3 regions of the Yersinia massiliensis genome follow, and region 1 is predicted to be linked to each of the others. Evidence: predicted binding sites of a transcription regulator. Region 1 holds the regulator's gene; each other region holds the start of a gene.

Region 1 (7,280 bases):
GTTTGCCGGTTTTCCTGCCAATCAAGCGGTTGAAATCCCGATAACGGGTGAATACTGGCAACTGTTTGCCACTGACTTTATGCCGCGCTGGTATGCCACATCGGGCGATGCGAAACCCAAAGTCTTGAAAAGCACGGATACGGAAGATATCAACGAGTATCTGACTCAGTTCACGGGCGATCAGTGGAAACGAACCAAAGACGACAACAACGTACTGATGACGCCAGAATCACGTTTCGTGAAAAACGAGGCAGTGAAAACATTAACGGCGGCTAACTTGCGTGGACAGATCATTCCCACGCCGATGGACGTAAAAGTGTATCCGCAAGATGTGAACCTGAGCCAAGGCGTTGCACTGGATCTGAGTGCATTACCTCAACCGGCTGCCGAAGTTGTACAGCAGCGTTTCGAGTTGCTCGGCTTGAAGCCGAATGCGGCGGGTTTCCCGATAAAAACGTCTATTCAACCGGCGAAGTTTAAAGGTGACTTAGCGGTTTCTGGTGCTTATGAACTGAAAATTGGTGAGAAAGGTGCTCAGGTCATTGGTTTTGATCCCACAGGCGTATTTTATGGCCTGCAATCGATCCTTTCTTTAGTGCCGACCGATGGTAGCCAGAAAATTGCCACGTTGGACGCAAAGGATGCACCACGTTTTGACTACCGTGGTGTGTTCCTTGATGTTGGCCGTAATTTTAAAACCAAAGATGCGGTGTTGCGTTTGCTGGATCAAATGGCGGCTTACAAACTGAATAAGTTCCACTTCCATCTAAGCGATGATGAAGGCTGGCGTATCGAGATCCCCGGTCTACCGGAACTGACGGAAGTGGGCAGCAAGCGTTGCCATGATTTAACTGAAAACACCTGTTTATTGCCGCAATTGGGTTCAGGCCCAGATAGCAACAATTTGGGGAGCGGTCATTTCACCCGCGCTGATTACATTGACATCCTGAAGTACGCGAAAGCGCGCCAAATTGATGTTATTCCAGAAATCGACATGCCCGCCCATGCCCGCGCCGCCGTGGTTTCCATGGAAGCCCGCTACAACAATTTGATGAAACAAGGGAAAGAGAAAGAGGCGAACGAGTTCCGTCTACTCGACCCTACCGATGACTCCAACACGACCTCGGTTCAGTTCTATGAGCGCAAAAGCTACTTAAATCCCTGTCTGGATTCATCTAAGCGCTTCGTCGATAAAGTGATCGGTGAAATGGCTCAGATGCATAAAGAAGCGGGTATGCCATTAACGACTTGGCACTTCGGTGGCGATGAGGCAAAAAATATCCGATTGGGTGCGGGTTTCCAGGATAAAAACGGTCCTATTGAACCCGGTAAAGGCATTATTGATAAGAGTGTTGAAGATAAGCCATGGGCCAAATCGCAGGTCTGTCAGGACATGGTCAAACAAGGCAAGATCCAGGACGTCGAGCATCTATCCAGCCACTTCGCCATTGAAGTGAGCAAACTGGTGAACGCCCATGGCATTGAAAGAATGCAAGCGTGGCAGGATGGCTTGAAAGATGCCAAAGACGCGAAAGACTTTGCGACCAAGCGTGTCGGCGTCAACTTCTGGGACACCTTGTTCTGGGGCGGTGCGGACGCGATCAATGATTGGGCCAACAAAGGCTACGAAGTGGTGGCGTCTAACCCTGATTATGTCTACTTCGATATGCCATACGAAGTTAACCCCAATGAGCGTGGTTACTACTGGGCGACCCGTTTTAGTGATGAAGCTAAAGTGTTCAGTTTTGCGCCAAATAACATGCCGCAAAATGCCGAAACCTCTGTCGATCGCGATGGTAATCACTTTAGCGCGAAAAGTGATAAACCTTGGCCTGGTGTACACGGCATTTCCGGTCAGTCATGGAACGAAACCGTTCGCACTGATGAGCAAATGGAATACATGATCTTCCCACGCGTTCTGCCGCTGGCGGAGCGTGCTTGGCACCGTGCGCCATGGGAGCAAGATTATCAAGCAGGCCGTGAGTATATCGGCGGCGAAACACATCATGTCGACACCAAGGCATTGAGCGCCGATTGGCAGCGTTTCGCTAATATCATGGGGCAACGTGAATTGGCGAAACTGGACAAAGCAGGTATCGCTTATCGCTTACCTGTTCCGGGTGCGCGAGTCGTGGCGGGTCAACTGGAGGCAAATATCTCCTTGCCAGGTTTGAATATCGAGTATTCAACGGATGGTGGCCAACATTGGCAACAGTATGATGCCAAGGTGCAACCAAAAGTCAGCGGTGATGTGCTGATCCGTTCAACCAGCTCAGATGGCAAGCGTAGTAGTCGTGCCGAGCCGGTTAAAGCCTGATCATTGGTTTCAAAATGCTGTGTCTACTGTTAATGGTTATTTGCCAGATTTTGCGGTAAGCAAATTTAAGTGAAGTTGAGTTGATGGTTTTTTCCCCGGCTTGCCGGGGTTTTTTTTGTCAAAAATGAGCTGGCCCGCAAAATAGTACATGATGATAATGCAGTGCGAGAAGACAAAACCGGCAACGAAGAGGTCACGAAAGAGAAAGAGGGAAGGGGTATAAATAAGAATGACCACCTGAATCCCGACCAAGATTAATCTAGGTAACCGTTCGGGAAAGGTGGCCATTTTGCTGAGGGTTATGTTAACCCACTCATTCACTAACGCTATCTGAGTGAAATAAACTTAATATCATTCAGTGCTTAAAATCTTTATTAAGATCAACGCGATAACATGATGTTATCTTTTATCGTGCGCAGACTCATTTTCACGGCAATCGCCGGTTTCACAGTGGCCGTACAAATACAGACTGTGATTGGTGAGCTTAATACCGTGTTGTTTAGAAATTTCACGCTGAAGTGTTTCAATCGCTTCATTACTAAACTCGATCACTTTGCCACAATCCAAGCAAATCAGATGATCGTGATGGTGCTGCTGCGTCAATTCAAAGACTGATTTGCCACCCTCGAAATTGTGGCGGGTCACAATACCGGCATCATCAAACTGGTTCAATACGCGGTAAACCGTCGCCAGACCAATTTCCTCACCGATATCAATCAGCTTTTTATAAAGATCTTCCGCGCTGACATGATGGCATGCCGGATCTTGCAACACTTCCAGAATCTTCAGCCGGGGCAGTGTTACTTTAAGGCCAGCGTTTTTTAAGGCTTTGTTGTTGTCAGTCATGCGGATTCAGTCCTGTTACTATCGATTCAAATTAAGGCTGTTCAGCCTATGACATCCGTGGCGCAATAATTACAATTGCGTCTCATTATAGAACTGCTAGCCCCAAATGAAAACCGTGGTTGTTAACAAAGATATAATTGCACACTTTGTAAGATTAATCATGCAGTGTATTGATGAATGGGGATATAGCATCATTTTAGACTATATACGCAACGGATAACGTTACAAATTTGTAGCGGTAAATTTTTATTTCTCATGAATGATGATGCGGATTTGTGGGTGACTTAACAGAGCGGTGAGAAAGGGATGAAAGACAACGGAAACGCTAGGCGATGTGACACATGCCAATGCGTTTCCGTGAGGGCGAATTAACCCGTGATTTCTGACAAATTCATCTCTTCACTGATTTGTTTAACCCAAGCATCAACACGTTCGTTTGTCAGCTCCGGTTGACGATCTTCATCGATAGCCAAACCAATAAAGTGATCGTCATCAGCCAAGCCTTTAGAGGCTTCAAAGTGGTAGCCTGCCGTTGGCCAGTGGCCGACAATCGCTGCGCCTCGTGGTTCGATGATGTCACGGACTGTCCCCATCGCATCACAGAAATACTCAGCATAGTCTTCCTGATCGCCACAACCAAACAAGGCAACCAGCTTACCGTTGAAATCGATCTCTTCCAGTGTCGGGAAGAAATCATCCCAGTCACACTGTGCTTCGCCGTAATACCAAGTTGGGATACCGATCAGCAGGATATCGAAGGCTTCTAAGTCTTCTTTGCTGCTTTTGGCAATGTCATGAACCTCAGCAACCTCTTTGCCCAGTTGCTTTTGGATCATCTTGGCAATGTTTTCGGTATTGCCAGTATCGCTGCCAAAGAAAATGCCTACAGTTGCCATATAACTTAATACCTTATAAATTCAATTAGTTATGCAGATTATCGCGGTTTATGCCGAATAATATAACACATTTCATAGGGCGGCATAATGCCAGAAAACTCTGTCAGACCAGTATCAAGTTCATGCGATATTAAATTTTTGTGAGTTGCTCAATCTTATAACCCTCTTGCCGATAACCGTTATGTAACCGAAAGGTTGCAAATTGCGGTGCCAGGGGAAACCGGCAGTTAAAAATTTGCCGGGGAAGGAGTTGTCGTTAGCTGTATGGAACGTCCTTTATTGCTTTTCGGTCATCAAATTACACCAGAGTCTCTATCGGTCATCATCCGATTTATAAGGGGAACGAACATGCAGTTTTTAAAAAATATTACTATCAGAGCAGCGTTACTTTGGGTGCTTGGCGCCTTTTGCCTGCTTTGGGGCGGCGTCTCTGCCTATACGCTGCTGTCACTGAACCAACTGACACAATCGTCTAATGCGAACAGTGTCTTGGTTGAAAACATGAATTTAGTCAATCAGGGGACAGATCAATATTTCCGTATGGTGACGCGTTTGGCGCGTTCGGTCGATTATCGCCAAAGTGGCAACATGGCGGACGCGGACAAAGAACTTAAATCGTCGAATGTCGCCTTAGAGAATTTGAAGAAGAAACTCGCAGAATTTAAAGCCATCGATCATGCGCAGATTGATCCTGCGTTAGTCACAGGGGTGATCGAGGGATGGAGCGGATTGATTGATCAGGGGGTGACACCGCTTTATCAAGCTGCGATGGATAACAATACAGCTGCTTATCAAGAGTTAGCGAAAAAAACAGTCCCCGCATTGAGCCGCCAATATGGCACCGTTGCCGAGAATTTTAATCAGGCAGCCTCGCAAGCCATTGGCGTCGCAAAAGAGCAATTCTCGCAGCTCACAAAAATCAGCAGCATCACGCTTATCTCTGCCTTGGTGGCTGGTTTAGTGATTTTACTGGCGACCGACCGCTATTTATTAGTGAATTTAGTCCGCCCGCTGGATGATATTCGTGAGCATTTTCGGGTTATTGCCTCCGGTCAGTTAGGGCAGCCTATTGCTGATTTTGGTCGCAACTGTGTTGGACAGCTTTTCCCACTATTACGTGATGTGCAAACCAGTTTGGTCAATACCGTTGAGGCTATTCGTAGCAGTACTGATGGGATTTATCATGGTGCGGCTGAAATCTCTGCCGGCAATACTGATTTATCCTCTCGCACCGAACAGCAGGCCGCTGCGCTGGAAGAGACAGCCGCCAGTATGGAGCAGTTAACCGCCACAGTGAAACACAATGCGGATAATGCACATCATGCTAGCCAACTGGCGGCGAATGCCTCCACCACGGCGAAAAAAGGCGGTGCGCTGGTGGCTGATGTCATTCACACCATGGATGATATCTCGGCCAGTTCGCGCAAAATTGCGGATATCACAACGGTGATTAACAGTATTGCTTTCCAAACCAATATTTTGGCGTTGAACGCGGCGGTTGAAGCCGCCAGAGCGGGTGAGCAAGGGCGTGGTTTTGCGGTGGTTGCCAGTGAAGTGCGTAACCTCGCGCAGCGCAGTGCGCAAGCGGCGAAAGAGATCGATGGCTTAATCACCGAGTCCGTAAACCGAGTCAAAAGCGGTTCGGCATTGGTGGAGAGTGCTGGCACGACCATGGATGAAATTGTCCGCGCTATCACGAATGTCACTGATTTAATGGGTGAGATTGCTTCGGCTTCTGATGAACAAAGTAAAGGTATCAGCCAAGTCGGGCAGGCGGTCGCTGAAATGGATAGCGTGACCCAGCAAAATGCCGCGTTGGTGCAAGAAGCGTCTCGTGCTGCAGCCTCATTGGAAGAACAGGCGACGCAATTAAACCGTGCTGTCGCGGTATTTAAATTGCGCTCAGATGATGAGCGGGCAAACACGGTGGTTAAAGTGAGAACGAATCCGCTAAAAGTCGCCCCTGTCGCCGCTAAAGTGGACAGTAATGCCAACTGGGAAACGTTCTAGTCAAACAGCAGCCAAATACCGTTGGTGCTTTAGGGGCGGGAGTGAGGGAGAACCGCGAACGCCTCTATGGCTTCAACTGTGTGGGCATAGATTGGGTTAAATACATTGGGGTTCAATAGGTAAGGGAACAATAAATGGCGGCGTGGCGTAAAGGATTACGCCACGCCATCGTGGTCACCGAGAGGATTAAAATCTGTCTTGATCGTGGGCTAATTGAGCAAGCAACATTTGTTCAATCAGTTCACTGCGGCTGATGTTACGCTGCTCAGCAAGGCTGTTGAGCACATCGACGGCGTCAGCATTAATCTTCAATTCCACGCGGCGTAAGCCACGTACTTTATCGCGCTGTAGTTGATTTCGCTTATTAATTCTAAGCTGTTCATCACGAGATAATGGGTTGGTTTTTGGGCGCCCAGGGCGACGTTCATCTGCGAACAGATCCAGCGTTGTGCGGTCCGTTTGTTCTTTTGCCATAGGTAGCGGTACTACAAGGGATTGACATCAGAAAGCGTCATATAGCCTTTCCAGATGATTCGGTTTACACGTTTCAGATTGATGCCCCACTCATTAGACGTTGTTGCGATGTTTGCGGGACTCGCTCACTGGCGGCAACGCCAATTGCCCATTAATCGGGTATGAAGCAACAGCCTGAATTTGCATTTGCTACCAAACGGCGCAGCAAATTTATAGCGCGCCATAATACCCCAGCCAACCGAGCAACGACAATGCTTTACTGCGGTTAGATTGGGCTAATTCGTTCTTTTTTGCACAATTTTTCCACAGGAAATACATTTCTTTTCCCCAGGGTATACTTTTTAATCAACAACAGTGGCGAGCTGTGTTTTTTTTATTCAGCTCGTTTTCGTACTTGTCAGGTCTTCATCTATGAAGCGATGGATAGCCCGTAAGACTGAATCCGGTTTTTCAGCATGCACCCAATGACCGGTGCCAGAGACGACATGGGCACGAGCTTGTGGGAACTGGCGGGCAATTTCATCGCGATGTGCGTCCTGAATATAGGGTGATAACTCACCACGAATAAACAAGATAGGGTGGGGCCAAGGAGGAATGGGCTGCCAGCCGACAATATTCTCGTATTGGTCCCACAGTGCTGGCACATTAAAGCGCCATTCGCCGTTTTGGAATGACTTCAGCAAGAATTGAATCACACCTTCTTCTTTGATGGATTCGCGCATCAATTGAGCCGCTTC
Region 2 (7,280 bases), 630 kb from region 1:
TGGCGCTGGCGCAATCGCCGGATGTGGCTGCTATTCTTTGAGTATTCACTTTCCATCACGTGGGCGTTTACCTACCTATTCAGTATCATTTTATTCCTCTTGGGATTAGTGATTACGTTGCCGCCGGGCATACATGTGCAAACCGTGTTCCCACCAGCGTTTACTGGGATGGTATTGGCGCTGACTTGTTTGATGCAGTTTGCTATCAGTTTGGTGATTGAACGGCGCTACGAGCCCAAATTGGGGAATTCGCTATTCTGGATTATCTGGTATCCAATGGTTTACTGGATGCTAAGTTTGTTTACGACCGTGGTGGCGTTCCCCAAAGTCATGCTCAATACCAAGCGTAAACGTGCGCGTTGGGTGAGCCCAGATCGCGGAATAGGGAGGGTTAAGCCATGAGTGAACCTCTGATTCATACTGAACAGCGGGCTATTCCCCGCTGGATTGATATCATTATCACCGCTTTAGCTTGGATTGGTTTTATCTTCCTATTTGCTAAGGGTTTTTTTGACATGATTGGCAGAGCGCCAAATATGGGACCGATACCTTTTAGGCTCTATATACTCAGCGGTCTCACCACTATTGCCTTGTATTTCGCCATCGCATTGTTTAATGCTGTGATTATCATTTTATGGGCCAAATATAACCAAGTCCGTTTTCAGGTTGAACGCCGTGGGCATCGGCCAAGTTTGGATGACGATGAGTTGGCGAGCAGTATGGACCTCTCTGGGGAGATGATCGCCAAACTGAAAGCCGGTTCCTGCATGACGCTGTACAACGACGAACATGGGCAGCTACTGGAAGTGAAAGATGGGTTACAACTGCCTACAGTTGCACCGGTCGTCAATTTACGTCGAGGGTGATGGTCAAATAATCGCTAAATACCTGAAAGTTTGATTTTATGATTGCTACTTTCGGGTATTTAGCGACACCCACTGTTAATTTAGATCTGCTTTAGTGATAAATACCGCATAAAGCCGCTTTCTTTTATAATCCCCATTCATATATTGCTATGATTTAGCAGAAATTGTAGTGCGATGCGTAATTGAATGTCGCCGCAGCGGGTATTTCTCTGGCAGTTGAATTTTAAAAGGGAGCATACAGTGAAGCAAAATCATTTTGGACAAACTATCGGAGCAGAATTATCGAGCTGGCAAACCGCGCAACGGCCACAACGGGAAATTTTACCGGGCCATTTTTGCTATCTAGCCCCAGTGAATACCGATAAGCACGAGGCCTGCTTATATCAGGCGTATCACTTAGTCAAAGACGCGCATGATTGGACGTATTTCTATTGTGAGCGGCCTGAGAGTCAGGACGATTTTCATCAATATTTGCAATCGCTGATTGAGACCAACGACTCTTTCCATTTCACGGTAGTGGATGCGCAAACGGACTTGGCACTCGGTACGGTTGCGTTACAACGAATTGATGAAAAGAACGGTGTTATCGAGATTGGCTCTGTTAATTGGTCACCGCGATTAAAACGTCACTCGGCGGGGACTGAAGCAATATATTTACTGCTACATTACGTCTTTGACAAATTAGGTTATCGCCGCTGTGAGTGGAAATGTGATTCACTGAATGAGCCATCCAATTCAGCTGCATCTCGATTTGGTTTCCAGTTCGAGGGGCAATTCCGTCAGGCTATTGTCACCAAAGGGCGCAATAGAGACACCAACTGGTATTCCATTACTGACCGTGAGTGGCCATTAATTAAGCAGGCATTTAATGATTGGCTTGCGATGGATAACTTTGACAGTGAAGGTAAACAGAAAACACGATTACAAGATTTAAGAATCAGTCGATAATGATGATTAATCACACTGTGGTTAATACTATATTATTGTATTAATGGGTTATTATTTTATTTCGCCTTTACTTAAAACAGCGATAAAAAGAGTAGGGGCGAAAGAGAAGTGCGAGACTAAGGCCAGTCATAAAGCAGGGCTAAATAGTATAACGTGAAATGAATATTGATTAGAACAAAAAACAAACAAAATAAAAAAATAATATTTTTTTGCATTCTGATATCGCGAAACTTAAGAGTGTCATTATACTGTAATCATCTGGCGGTATTTTTCACACGGTGCATAGCTTAGGCTGTTGTTTATCACTGCGGGGATCGCTAATGGTAGAGTCCATGATTGGGCTGTTAAGACAAGAACAAGATTTTACTCAAGCGACTCGTTATTACGAGGGCTTCCCTTCCGACCCTCAATTTCCAGTAGTACAATCATTATCTCTCCCAAATATATTAACGCCAACGTCCGTACTCTTAGTCTTTATACCCTGTAATACCCTCCCTTGCGATACCGTGGTCACCCAAGTTATTAGGGTGCTGAAGTGTTCACGTTATTCGCATTTTTCATTGGCTAGTATTGGCTGCGAAGGAAGCCATAACCTCATCCGTATGTGAACATAATCGCGCAGGCAATTTCTGCTGCGGTAGATGAAACAAACTGTAAGGTGCCACTATGGGAAGACAGAAAGCAGTGATCAAAGCTCGTCGTGAAGCGAAACGTGTTATTAGACGTGATTCGCGTAGCCATCGTCAGCGTGAGGAAGAGAACGTGACATCGTTAGTACAAATGGGCGGTGTCGAATCAATCGGTATGGCACGGGATAGCCGTGATACCTCCGTTATCCAAGCACGCACGGAAGCTCAAGGTCATTACTTATCGGCCATAGACAGTAAATTGCTCATCTTCGCCACCGGCGAAGCAGGGTGTGGTAAAACCTTTATCAGTGCAGCCAAAGCGGCTGAAGCACTAATCCACAAAGAAGTTGATCGAATCATTGTAACGCGGCCAGTGCTACAGGCAGATGAAGACCTAGGCTTCTTGCCTGGCGATATCTCTGAGAAATTCGCGCCTTACTTCCGCCCGGTGTATGACATTCTGCTGCGTCGGCTCGGATCGTCCTTCATGCAATACTGCTTACGTCCTGAAATCGGGAAAGTAGAGATTGCGCCTTTCGCCTATATGCGTGGGCGTACTTTTGAAAATGCGGTGGTGATCCTCGATGAGGCACAAAATGTCACCGCCAGCCAAATGAAGATGTTCCTGACCCGTCTCGGTGAAAATGTCACGGTAATCGTTAATGGTGATATCACCCAATGCGACCTTCCGCATGGCGTGAAATCGGGTCTTAGTGATGCGTTGGAGCGCTTTGCTGAGGATGAAATGATTGGCATTATCCGCTTTGATAAACAGGACTGTGTCCGCTCAGCGCTGTGCCAACATACCTTGAATGCCTATTCATAGTTCTGCGTTATGAATGGATGACCCCATAAAAAAGGGCAAGCGCTTAATGCGCTTGCCCTTTGCTTATCATGAAGGTACTGACTTTTCCGCAACACCTATTTACCGCAACGACCATGTTTTACCGCAACGACTTATGACAACTGATGGCGGCGGCAGCATGCTGCTACAGCATAATCGTCATCATATAAGCCGCGAACAGCGCTAGATGCGCAGTCCCATTCAGAACGTTGGTTCTGCCCGTAGAGAAAGAGATTTGCGATAGAATCAACACACTGACCATCACCACAATATGGGGCGCTTCCAGGCCAAAGTTCAATTCCTGTCCGGTCAGCACGGCGATTAAGGTCACCGCTGGTACCGTCAGTGAAATGGTCGCCAATACCGAACCGAAGAACAGATTCATGGCGCGTTGAACTTGATTCGCCAGTACCGCTTTTAATGCCCCTAAGCCTTCAGGTGAAAGGATCAGTAATGCAATCAGGAAACCGGTAAATTTGGCGGGCGCATTCAATTCAGTCAGCAAGGCTTCCAACGGGTTGGCATCAAATTTGGTTACCGCGATTACTGCAACCAGATGAACTAACAACCAACACGCATGGGACAGACTACTGTGGGAAGAGGGCTTACCATGGTGTGGATCGCTTGGGTCATCCCCTTCGTCTTCATGCTCATAAACAAACAGATTCTGATGTGTTTTGGTTTGTATCAGCAGGAAAACGCCGTACATTGCCGCTGAAATTGCGGCCACAACTAACGACTGTGCGACGCTAAAGCTACCCTCTGGCAGGGTGCTCGGTAAGACCAAGACAATGATAGCCAGCGGGAAAATCGCCATCAGGTATTGTTTGATACCGACTAAATTGACGTGCTGAGTTGCGAATTTACGGCCACCCAACAGTAACGACACGCCAACCAACCCGCCAATAACAATCATGATGATTGAATAGAGCGTATCGCGCATCAAGGCTGGGGCAGCATCGCCAGTCGCCATCATTGCCGAGATCAAGCTAACCTCAAGAACAACCACGGATAAACTGAGGATAAGTGAGCCGTAGGGTTCACCCAAACGGTGGGCTAACACGTCAGCATGGCGTACCACGCTGAAAGCACTGCTCAGGATCCCCACCAAGGCGATCAGGTTGATAACGATAACGGCAGCGAAATTGCTGGTATCACCCCATAAATTTAGAATAACCAGCGCAATGATAGGCAGGATAAGGGAGTATTCGTGGTGGCGTGATTTAGATCGGCCAGGATCATTTTGCGACTTCATTTTGAGAACGCTCCTAAAAACTTTACTGCATTAAACGGGCCTTACAGCCATTTAACGATAATTAAGCGCCATATTGCAGGCTAAGTAGCCTTAAGACTAACAAATAACAGGGAATTGTCGCAGAAAATTTACAAGGTTTTAACTGGACTAGCCATAAAAAAGGCCATAAAAATGGACATACGAGATGATGTCCATTGATTTAACAGAAATTAATTAATACTAGTCGTCAATATTATCCATAACTTCATGGCGCTTATGATGATAGTCTTCTTCATTCAACCCTTCACGCCAGTAAGGGATCGCATAAAGCTGCTGGCGCTCACACCCTTTCTCACGGCGCAGATAACGGCGCAACTGCACAACCAGACTGTCTTCACCGGCTATCCAAAATGTGGCTTCTTCCATCGGCAAATTCAGGGCGCAGAACTGGTTGATAACGTCTTTCGTTTTCTCTGTACCGCCAATCACCCAACTCAGCTCAACACCGGCCGGTTTAATGAGATCCAATACATCCTGTGGGGTATCGACGCGAATGATGGCATGGCCTTCTGCATCAGCGGGTAGTGTTTCCAATAGTGCGGCAATGGCTGGGAGCGAGGAAGGGTCACCCACCAGATAGCTGTAAGCTGACGGTGGCAGCAGTGTTTCAGGCCCACCCGGATTAGTTATCCCCAACCAATCACCCGGTTTCGCATTGCGGGCAAAATTCACCGCCGGACCACTGTGGTCATGAAGTGCGAATTCGATATCAATCTCACCCAATTCTGGGCGGATAGCCCGAACGGAATAGGTTCGCACAATAGGACGCACTTCTGCTGCTGGCCACACTGGGCCTTTCTCACCCAGTACCGGCAACTCCGGCTGTGTTTGCCCCGCCAAAGGCAAGAATACCTTCAAATGAGCACCGCCACATTCAGGGGGATAATTTTGTAACGTCGGGCTTTCAAAAGTAATTCGGCGCAGATGAGGGGAGAGATCTACCGTTCTTTTGACCTGAACCAAACGTGGTGGAGTGGGACGATAGCGCGGTTTTGTTGCGGTAGCTGCTGTGGTCACAGTTTATCCTTTTTAATGTTGTGGCGTTTTGACTTGAACATCAGCCAGCGGAAGCTATGGCTTATTGCGGCGCAAATTATAACATCAACCAATGTTAATGATAATTATTTGCATAAAAAATATGTCAGGAATATGAAAAGAGCGAGGGCAACACTCAATAGCAGAGCCATTAAATCTATCGTCGCGTGACTATATTAAAAAGTTATTAATTATAGCGAGCGGTGTTATTTCTCACCGGACGTTATTAAATTAAAGAAAAAAATAAATATATATGTAATTGATAATAAATGAAATTATATATATTAGGGCTGAAGCGACTTGGTATCTATCGGTCATTATCTTTGCTTAGTACAAAAAAACATAAGCCACGGTTTTTTTGTATTTGGTTGTCGTGATTTTCTGCCGTATTGCTTTGAGTAGGCAAATTAAACGAATTAAGTCGAGATGAAAGAGGCTATGCATGAATTTCCAACAACTTAAAATTATTCGGGAATCAGCCCGCTGCAATTACAACCTGACGGAGGTCGCGAATACATTATTTACCTCCCAGTCTGGTGTCAGTCGGCATATTCGCGAACTGGAAGAAGAGTTGGGTATTGAGATCTTTATCCGCCGTGGCAAGCGTTTATTAGGGATGACAGAGCCGGGAAAAGAGTTGCTGACTGTCGCAGAGCGTATGTTGAATGATGCTAACCAGATTCGCCGCTTGGCAGACGTATTCAGTAATAATGATAGTGGTCAGCTCCATATTGCCACGACCCATACTCAGGCGCGCTACAGTTTACCGAGAGTCATCAAAGAGTTTCGTCTGCTGTACCCAGAGGTAAAGTTGGTGATCAGTCAGGGAAACCCGCAAGAAATTGCTGCGATGTTGCACGCGGGTGAGGCAGATATCGGTATTGCCAGCGAATTACTCATGAGCGATGAAACCATCGCTGCATTTCCTTATTATCGCTGGCATCACGCCATTGTTGTGCCAGAAAACCACCCGCTGACACAAGAACCGAATATCACCTTGGAAACCCTCAGTACGTTACCCTTAATTACTTATCGGCAAGGGATAACTGGGCGGTCACGGTTGGATAATGCCTTCAAAAATGCGGGGTTAACGCCCGATATTGCGCTCAGCGCCCAAGATTCTGATGTGATTAAAACTTATGTTGAGCTGGGTATGGGCGTTGGGATTTTGGCGGATATGTCCTACGAGGCCCATCGCGATAACGGATTGGTACGATTAAATGCAGAGCACTTATTTGATGCGAATACCGTTTGGTTGGGGCTAAAACGCGGACAGTTACAACGTAACTTTATCTGGTTCTTTATCCAGCTCTGTAATCCAACACTTTCCCTGAATGATATCAAAGAGAAAGTGCTGGCAGAGACGACGGATGAAGTGGTGATCGACTACCAGATTTAAGCGTTAAATAGCGGACTGGCGCGTTGAACAGATAACCGTCAGTCGAGATCATCATTATCGGGGCTAAACCGCACGCGTACTTCTGTCCCACCTTCTTCACGCTGGCGAATATCACACTGCCCATTCAGGCTGGTGGCTCTATCTTGCATAATCATCAGGCCGTAATGGTTAGGTCGTTCACTGGCTTGACCTATCCCGCAGCCATTATCGATGATGGACATCAACACATCACCGTCCTGCGCGACGACGTTAATCTCCGCTCGGC
Region 3 (7,280 bases), 2.2 Mb from region 1:
TTTCATCCTAATCCCTTTTGTTGTTCTCGTTATATCACCAAGTGTATTGGAGTTAATCACATATGTTCAAAACAATTAAGTCCACCATGGCAATTTCTATTTTCATCTTTCTAATTAATGGTTGTACATCTAATACTTTTAATCAAAAAGAATTTACTTACCGTGAAAGCCTTTTACTTAAAGCTAATAACCATGGTGGACTCATCAATTTATATCGGGAAAAGTTAAAAACAAGAGAGGATGATACCGTTAGAATAAAATTGGCAAATGCATATTACCTTGCTGGAGATAGCAAGTCATCATTATATTACTTACAATCAGTCACTGATAAAAAAACCGAATATTTTCATCTTATAAAAACCAAAAATCTTATCAATCAAAATGAAACTATTGCCGCAGAAATTGCAGTCAAAGAGCTACTGACTATCGCACCTAATAATGCCGAAGCCCATAACTTGAATGGTATTGTATTGGCTGATAGTGGTGATATGCAAAAATCTGAAAAAGCCTTTGAACAAGCCAGAGCTTTATTTATTAACGATGAAATAGCAATGAATAATATCGCTGTCGTGGCAATGCTTGATAATCGTTATACCGACGCAGTGAGAATACTGTTACCGGACTATTTGGCCGGCAATAGAAATTCGCAAATTTTACATAACTTAGTATTTTCACTTATTAAATTAGGTGACACACAATATGCCAAAAAGATAGTAATTGCTGAAAAAATGGCAACCGAACCTGATGAGTTGTTATTAGCATTGAGACAAGTAGAGCATCTTCACCAAATAGAAATTAGCGATAAAGGTATATGATGTGTAAAAAAAAATGGCTATTTTATCGTTCAAATACCGGTTCTGTTACTATTGAATTTAGTATAGTCTTCGTTCTATTTATATTCACTTTATTATTCTCAGCAGAAATATCACGTCTTATCTATATATCTGCCAGCCTCGATCTGGCAGTTTCAGAAGCAGCAAAAACAGCTAAGAACAAGGAAATAAATAGTGAGTCATATCAGTCGATATTTAATAGCAAGATCATCGAACAGCAAGGTATGTTCGGAAAATTCATTAGCCCAGACAACACTGTCGCAACAGTAGAATTTGCCAATAGCATCGCAGATATTACTTCAAAAAAAATGACCACACATCACTCTACTCAGAAGTTAGCACGTTATAGCGTACGTTATGAATATAAGCCCATATTGTTTCCAATCCCCTCAATTTGGGCTAATAGCTTATTATCTCGCGAGGTGATCTTTGTACAAGAAAATGAGTAATAGCAAATTTATAGTTAACTGTCATGGAACTGTTATCGTTGAATTCGTTTTTGTTGTTTTCATTATTACATTACTAATAAAGCTAATGATTTCAGTCGCCGCATATCAATCTACGGTGGGTAAATTAGACCGTATCTCATACTCTATTGCCGGGATAGTCAGAGAACGGGGGAGTTTATACGCTGATGATATTCAATTGACGCAAAATCAGGTTAGCGAGTTGAAAGTTCTCTCCGAAGAAATGCTACTTCGCTCAGGCTTGCAAAGAAACGATATAGCAATGACAGTAGAGACATTGCATTTTCATGCCACACCTCCTGAGATTAAAAGTATTGATAATAATAAAACGTTGTCATTTAGCATGGGTGCCTGCCAACCCACTCAACCTCTGCATAAAATGATAGCATTATCACCCTATACCAATACAGGTCGCTGGTTACCATTATATCAAGTGACATTATGCTTATCTGCCTCACCTTGGTATACCACGCTATTCAGTGTTGGAGCGGGGGGGAGTACCGCTATTTCCATAAAATCATCTGCGGTGACGATTGAACGCTAGTTCTTATTTTATAGGGATATCATAATGAAATTAAAAAAAATACTTATGCTTTATAAGAAGTATATTGCTCATAAATATAAGTCAATTTTTCTATTTATAACCAACAAACAAGGTTCGATTTTATTGCCTTTTATTCTTATTCTCCCCTTTTTTATTGGCTTAATATTTTTATCTTTTGAGGTTTCACATTATTTACAAAAAAAAGCAAAACTATCTGATGCTATAGAGCAAGCCACACTCGCGCTAACCGTCGAGAATGATGATATTCCAGATGCCGGTCAAGAAAGTAAAAATCGGGACTTGGTGAGCCAGTATATTCATGCGTACTTGCCATTAGAAAATTTCTCGACACCAGAGATTGAGATAAATAATTATTGTGGCCAGCTTGTTTATAAGGCGAAAATGTTTATGAATTACTCAGCAAAATTTTTAGCTAAGACTCCTATCACTAATAAAATAAAAACGATAGATATAGTAGATACTGCTGTGGCAAAAAAAACAATAATACATGACCATAATGAAAAAACTGATGTCATCTTTGTTGTAGATTATTCTGAATCAATGGAGAAAAAGTTTAAGAACAATATTTCTAGCATTAAAAAAATAGATGTTCTAAGAGAGATATTTATCAGGGTAAATAATACTATCTTACGAAATGCAGATATTCAAACCATTGGTTTTATACCCTACTCATGGGGGACCAAAAGGAAAACAATTGAAAATAATCAGACACAAGAATATTGTCATTTTCCTTTTATCGCTAAAGAATATAGCAAAAAAAATGATTACTTTAGGAAATATATTGCATCTAAACTACGTGAAATATCAGGCCTTGAGAACATAGAAAAAGTTTATGATATTAAATATGCGGACATTGACTTATTTGATGAAAGACACTCATACTTTTACGATCGGATAAGAACCTTACCAGTTGATTATAAAAGTGAGGCAGAACAACTCTATAATAAAATTCGTTATATTTATACTGCTTTAACCCAAATTAAAATCATAGGTGAAACTATAGATTATGATGCAACGATTAAGTCAATAAACTCAGATGCTAAATATATCGACATTCCAATAAAAGATATAATAAACGATGAGATTTGTCTAAATTTATCAGATGCATATTCGTTAGAGGACTATCAAGACACCAATATTATTAATTCGATGTTAGATATGACACCTATTGGTGGAACACTTACTAGTTCAGGTATTCTCTATGCAAATAATTTATTCAGAAATAACAATGATGATGACAAAGAGAAATTAATGATAATAATCTCTGACGGGGTCGAGAGTTATGATGAAAAATATAGAGAAAACCCAGGGTTTTATATTACTAAAAAACTGATCGATAAAGGTATGTGTGAAAAGATCAAAGATAATAATATAAAGATGATTTTTATTGCTATTGACTATGATCCGGAGAAGATTCAGGACCCCAGAAGATATATTGATTGGAAAAAGTGCGTTGGCGAAGACAATTATTACGAGGCAGATAATGCCCATCAGTTAGAAGTCGAGCTGATGGGGGCTCTAGGGGTTCAATCCTCCAACGAAGTTGGCCGCAACACACCTAAATAACGATAAGCAGGTGCGGTGTATTAGCCACCGCACCGGTTGCAAACTATTTAGCGCTGCCAGCAGCTTCCATGCCAACGAGCCCAACTTTGAGATAGCCTGATTTGCGTAACGCATCCATCACGCTCATTAAGGTTTCATAATCCACCACTTTGTCTGCTTGGAAGAAGATCGTGGTTTCTTTATTGGATTGGGTCACTTTATCCAGCGCTGCTGCTAACGTATCGCGGTCAACTTGCTGATCACCGACATAAAGCTGGTTATCCGCCTTAACCGTCAGGAATATCGGTTTCTCCGGCCGTGGTTGTGGTACTGCTGACGATGCAGGCAGATCGACTTTTATATCAACAGTTGCCAATGGTGCTGCAACCATGAAGATGATCAGTAATACCAACATGACATCAATGAAGGGGGTCACGTTAATTTCGTGTAATTCACCGCTTTCATCGAGGTTATCATTCATCCGCATCGCCATAAATCACCCCGCACGCAATTGGTGAGGCTGCTTAGATGACTTTGCTTCTGCGCTGCTGTTCAGGTCAAGGTCACGGCTTAACAGCAATAACACCTGTGCTGCAACATCACCGACTTGTGCACGATAAGAACCAATCAAGCGAGCAAAGATATTGTAGATAACCACCGCAGGGATTGCCGCGACTAAGCCTAATGCTGTCGCCAACAGAGCTTCAGCAATACCGGGGGCGACAACGGCCAAATTCGTGGTCTGGGAATGTGCAATACCAATAAAGCTGTTCATGATGCCCCATACCGTGCCAAACAACCCAACAAAGGGTGAGATTGCACCGATAGTGGCAAGGAAACCGTTGCCTTTACCCATTTGGCGGCCAATAGCAGCAACTCGACGCTCTAAACGAAAAGCCGTACGTTCTTTGATGCCGTTGTTGTCGCTCGATTCCGCCGATAGCAAACGTTCATTCTGAGCTTCACGCAGTAATTGGCTGCTGATGCTATCTGCGGCAAACACTTCCGCTCGTTCGGATGCAGTGTCCAAATCAGTCACTGCGCCAATAACTTCATGTTCTTGTCGTAAACGGCGACGTGCGCGATATAGCTCAGTCCCTTTAGAGAACAAGATGGTCCAAGTGACAATTGACGCTAATACCAAGCCAATCATGACACCTTTAACCACCACATCGGCATGCTGATACATACCCCAAACAGATAAATCCATCGCCAAACCTTGTGGAGCAGGCGCAGTCAAAGGCTGGACCATCGGTGTAGGGCTAACATTTGTATTGATTGCGGCTTCAGCGGCGGGGGTAATTTCAGGTGCCGGAAGCGGGGTCGATGTTGCTGTTGTTGCTTCTGTTGAGGTTGCTGACGCAACAGATGAAGCAACGGCGCTACCGTTACTTGGTGCAGCCTGCACATGACCTGCTAAACCGGCCACCAGCAATAATGCCACCACCCCTGTCATCACTCGACCTTTGGCGAATGACTTTTCATTAATTTCTTTGCCAGCTGTTTTCACGCTGTGCCTCCACCCAATATGCATTTCAATTTAAGGACGAAATCTAGGTGCCGATCATATCAAACAAATGAGGGATTGATAGTAATTATCATTAGTGTTTACGCCGTTTTTTTGAGAAAAAAAAAGAATTCGCCAAATATCAGGGACTACGTTACTTAACGAGCAGGCTTCAATTGTTGGCTGTACAGCGCAAGTGACACTAATCGTAAACAGAGGTCATTAATTGATTTAACACGGTGATATATTGGCAACATCGAACGTCATTGCTTATAGCCCTCTAATAAATATCCTATTTCGTCACATACACAGCATTTTCCCATGATAAAACCACAGAATATAGCGGGTCACCCTCTTGAGTTTTTTTCATGCTAAAAGCTACGTCCACGCACCATTCATCATGTTAACGTACTAAATAACGTCCCCTATACATGCTCGCCAATGAAGCTTGGGCATCGCTGATAAAAAGGTCATAAGGAAATCATGTCTGCAAACAAACCAACCTCAGAAAAACTTGAAACACACCTGGTCAGCGCGGGCAGGCGTAAAAAATTCACCCAAGGCTCGGTCAATACCGTGATTCAACGGGCATCATCTTTAGTTTTCGACACCGTTAAAGCAAAAAAACATGCCACTATCAATCGGGGAAATGGTGAACTCTTCTATGGCCGTAGAGGCACTCTTACTCATTTCTCCTTGCAGGAGGCGATGACTGAGCTGGAAGGGGGCGCAGGTTGCGTCCTATATCCTTGTGGCGCAGCTGCAATCAGCAATGCGATTTTGTCCTTTGTTTCCGCAGGTGACCATGTACTGATGACGGGTTCGGCCTATGAACCTGCACAAAGTTTCTGCGATAAAATTTTGACGCGCATGAATGTCACCACCACCTATTTTGACCCGATGATTGGTGCCGGTATAGCTGACCTCATCACACCAGAAACCAGAGTCGTGTTCCTGGAGTCTCCCGGCTCCATCACCATGGAAATACAAGATATTCCAGCAATGGTTCGCGCAATTCGTGCCGTTTCGCCGAATATGGTCATTATGATGGACAATACTTGGGCTGCAGGTGTGCTCTTTAGAGCGCTGGATTTCGATATTGATATCTCCATCCAATCAGGAACTAAATATATTATTGGTCATTCCGACGCGATGTTGGGGATCGCAGTTGCCAATGCCCGCTGTTGGGAGCAACTACGGGAAGATTCATATCTGATGGGGCAAATGGTCGATGCTGATACGGCCTATCTGGCAAGCCGTGGGCTGCGCACACTGAGTGTTCGTTTAAAGCAGCATGAAAAAAACAGTATTGAGATTGCCAACTGGTTAGCTCAACGCCCAGAGGTCGCGGCGGTCTATCACCCTGCACTGCCGAGCTGCAAAGGACATGAATTTTATCTACGCGACTTCACTGGCTGTAACGGTTTATTCTCTTTTGAATTAAAAGAACAGTTATCCCAAGAGCAGTTAGAAACCTATCTCGACCATTTCACCCATTTCAGCATGGCTTACTCATGGGGCGGTTTTGAATCCCTCATTCTGGGTTATCAGCCGAAAGATATCCGTGCAATCCGCCGATATGAAGGTGAAGAGCTTAAAGGGACCTTGTTCCGTCTGCACATTGGCTTAGAGAATGTTCAAGATTTGCAGGACGACTTGACGGCAGGGTTTGAGCGCATTAAAACAGTGTAGTAAACCACCTCCTTCATCATGATGTGTCAATGCGCGGTGACAGCACCCGCGCATTAATTCTCTCTTACAAAAATAATATCAATAGCACGTAGATAGACACTCAAAATTCATTTATTGAGGATAAGATCAATGTGGATAAGCGCCAATGCGGATACACTATATTGCCCTTATAAACATAAGTCGTTAAGGTCCTCATCGTGACTGGCATTAGCACTTAAAGATAATATCCTCACACGATAGGCGAACAGGAATAGAAATGGATGTATTACACGAAATCCTAAATGCCTTATGGCAGCAGGATTTTAGTAAACTTGCTGATCCAAATGTGATTTGGGTCATTTATGGCATTCTCTTTACCACCCTATTTTTAGAAAACGGTCTGCTGCCAGCTTCTTTCTTACCCGGTGATAGCTTATTGCTATTGGCAGGGGCCTTAATCGCCAAGGGCGTCATGGGGTTCTTACCCACCCTTATCATTCTGACCTTGGCGGCCAGCCTCGGTTGTTGGCTAAGTTACTTGCAGGGATTATGGTTAGGCGATACCAAAGTCGTCAAAAGGTGGCTGCTACAATTACCGGTTCATTATCGTCAACGTGCCCATACCTTGTTTGTTCGCCATGGTTTGGCAGCCCTGATTATTGGCCGTTTTCTCGCTTTTGTGCGTACCCTGT

What was found. The regulator Fur, encoded in region 1, represses iron uptake genes when iron is present. The targets are predictions, from matches to a motif close to ATAATAATGAGAACNACTATCAA.
Region 2: DA391_RS12825 (siderophore-interacting protein) is a predicted target of Fur. The motif match lies at 5,690-5,712, and genes of this name have one in related genera.
Region 3: exbB (tol-pal system-associated acyl-CoA thioesterase) is a predicted target of Fur. The motif match lies at 4,996-5,018, and genes of this name have one in related genera.

What each region holds. Positions count from the first base shown of each region.
Region 1 is NZ_CP028487.1:3,386,813-3,394,092, reverse strand. Features, by position in the region: gene DA391_RS15755 (beta-N-acetylhexosaminidase) at 1-2,317, shown strand, start outside; gene DA391_RS15750 (hypothetical protein) at 2,354-2,638, opposite strand; gene fur (ferric iron uptake transcriptional regulator) at 2,717-3,163, opposite strand; gene fldA (flavodoxin FldA) at 3,532-4,059, opposite strand; gene DA391_RS15735 (methyl-accepting chemotaxis protein) at 4,408-6,069, shown strand; gene ybfE (LexA regulated protein) at 6,256-6,543, opposite strand; gene ybfF (esterase) at 6,921-7,280, opposite strand, start outside.
Region 2 is NZ_CP028487.1:2,758,361-2,765,640, reverse strand. Features, by position in the region: gene pgaC (poly-beta-1,6-N-acetyl-D-glucosamine synthase) at 1-402, shown strand, start outside; gene pgaD (poly-beta-1,6-N-acetyl-D-glucosamine biosynthesis protein PgaD) at 399-866, shown strand; gene DA391_RS12845 (GNAT family N-acetyltransferase) at 1,107-1,814, shown strand; gene DA391_RS24735 (hypothetical protein) at 2,135-2,422, shown strand; gene phoH (phosphate starvation-inducible protein PhoH) at 2,481-3,269, shown strand; gene chaA (sodium-potassium/proton antiporter ChaA) at 3,433-4,542, opposite strand; gene DA391_RS12825 (siderophore-interacting protein) at 4,762-5,598, opposite strand; gene cbl (HTH-type transcriptional regulator Cbl) at 6,059-7,015, shown strand; gene narX (nitrate/nitrite two-component system sensor histidine kinase NarX) at 7,054-7,280, opposite strand, start outside.
Region 3 is NZ_CP028487.1:621,644-628,923, reverse strand. Features, by position in the region: gene DA391_RS02940 (type II secretion system F family protein) at 1-79, shown strand, start outside; gene DA391_RS02935 (tetratricopeptide repeat protein) at 63-815, shown strand; gene DA391_RS02930 (TadE/TadG family type IV pilus assembly protein) at 815-1,282, shown strand; gene tadF (tight adherence pilus pseudopilin TadF) at 1,263-1,844, shown strand; gene DA391_RS02920 (TadE/TadG family type IV pilus assembly protein) at 1,869-3,431, shown strand; gene exbD (TonB system transport protein ExbD) at 3,475-3,903, opposite strand; gene exbB (tol-pal system-associated acyl-CoA thioesterase) at 3,907-4,920, opposite strand; gene metC (cystathionine beta-lyase) at 5,401-6,609, shown strand; gene DA391_RS02900 (DedA family protein) at 6,866-7,280, shown strand, end outside.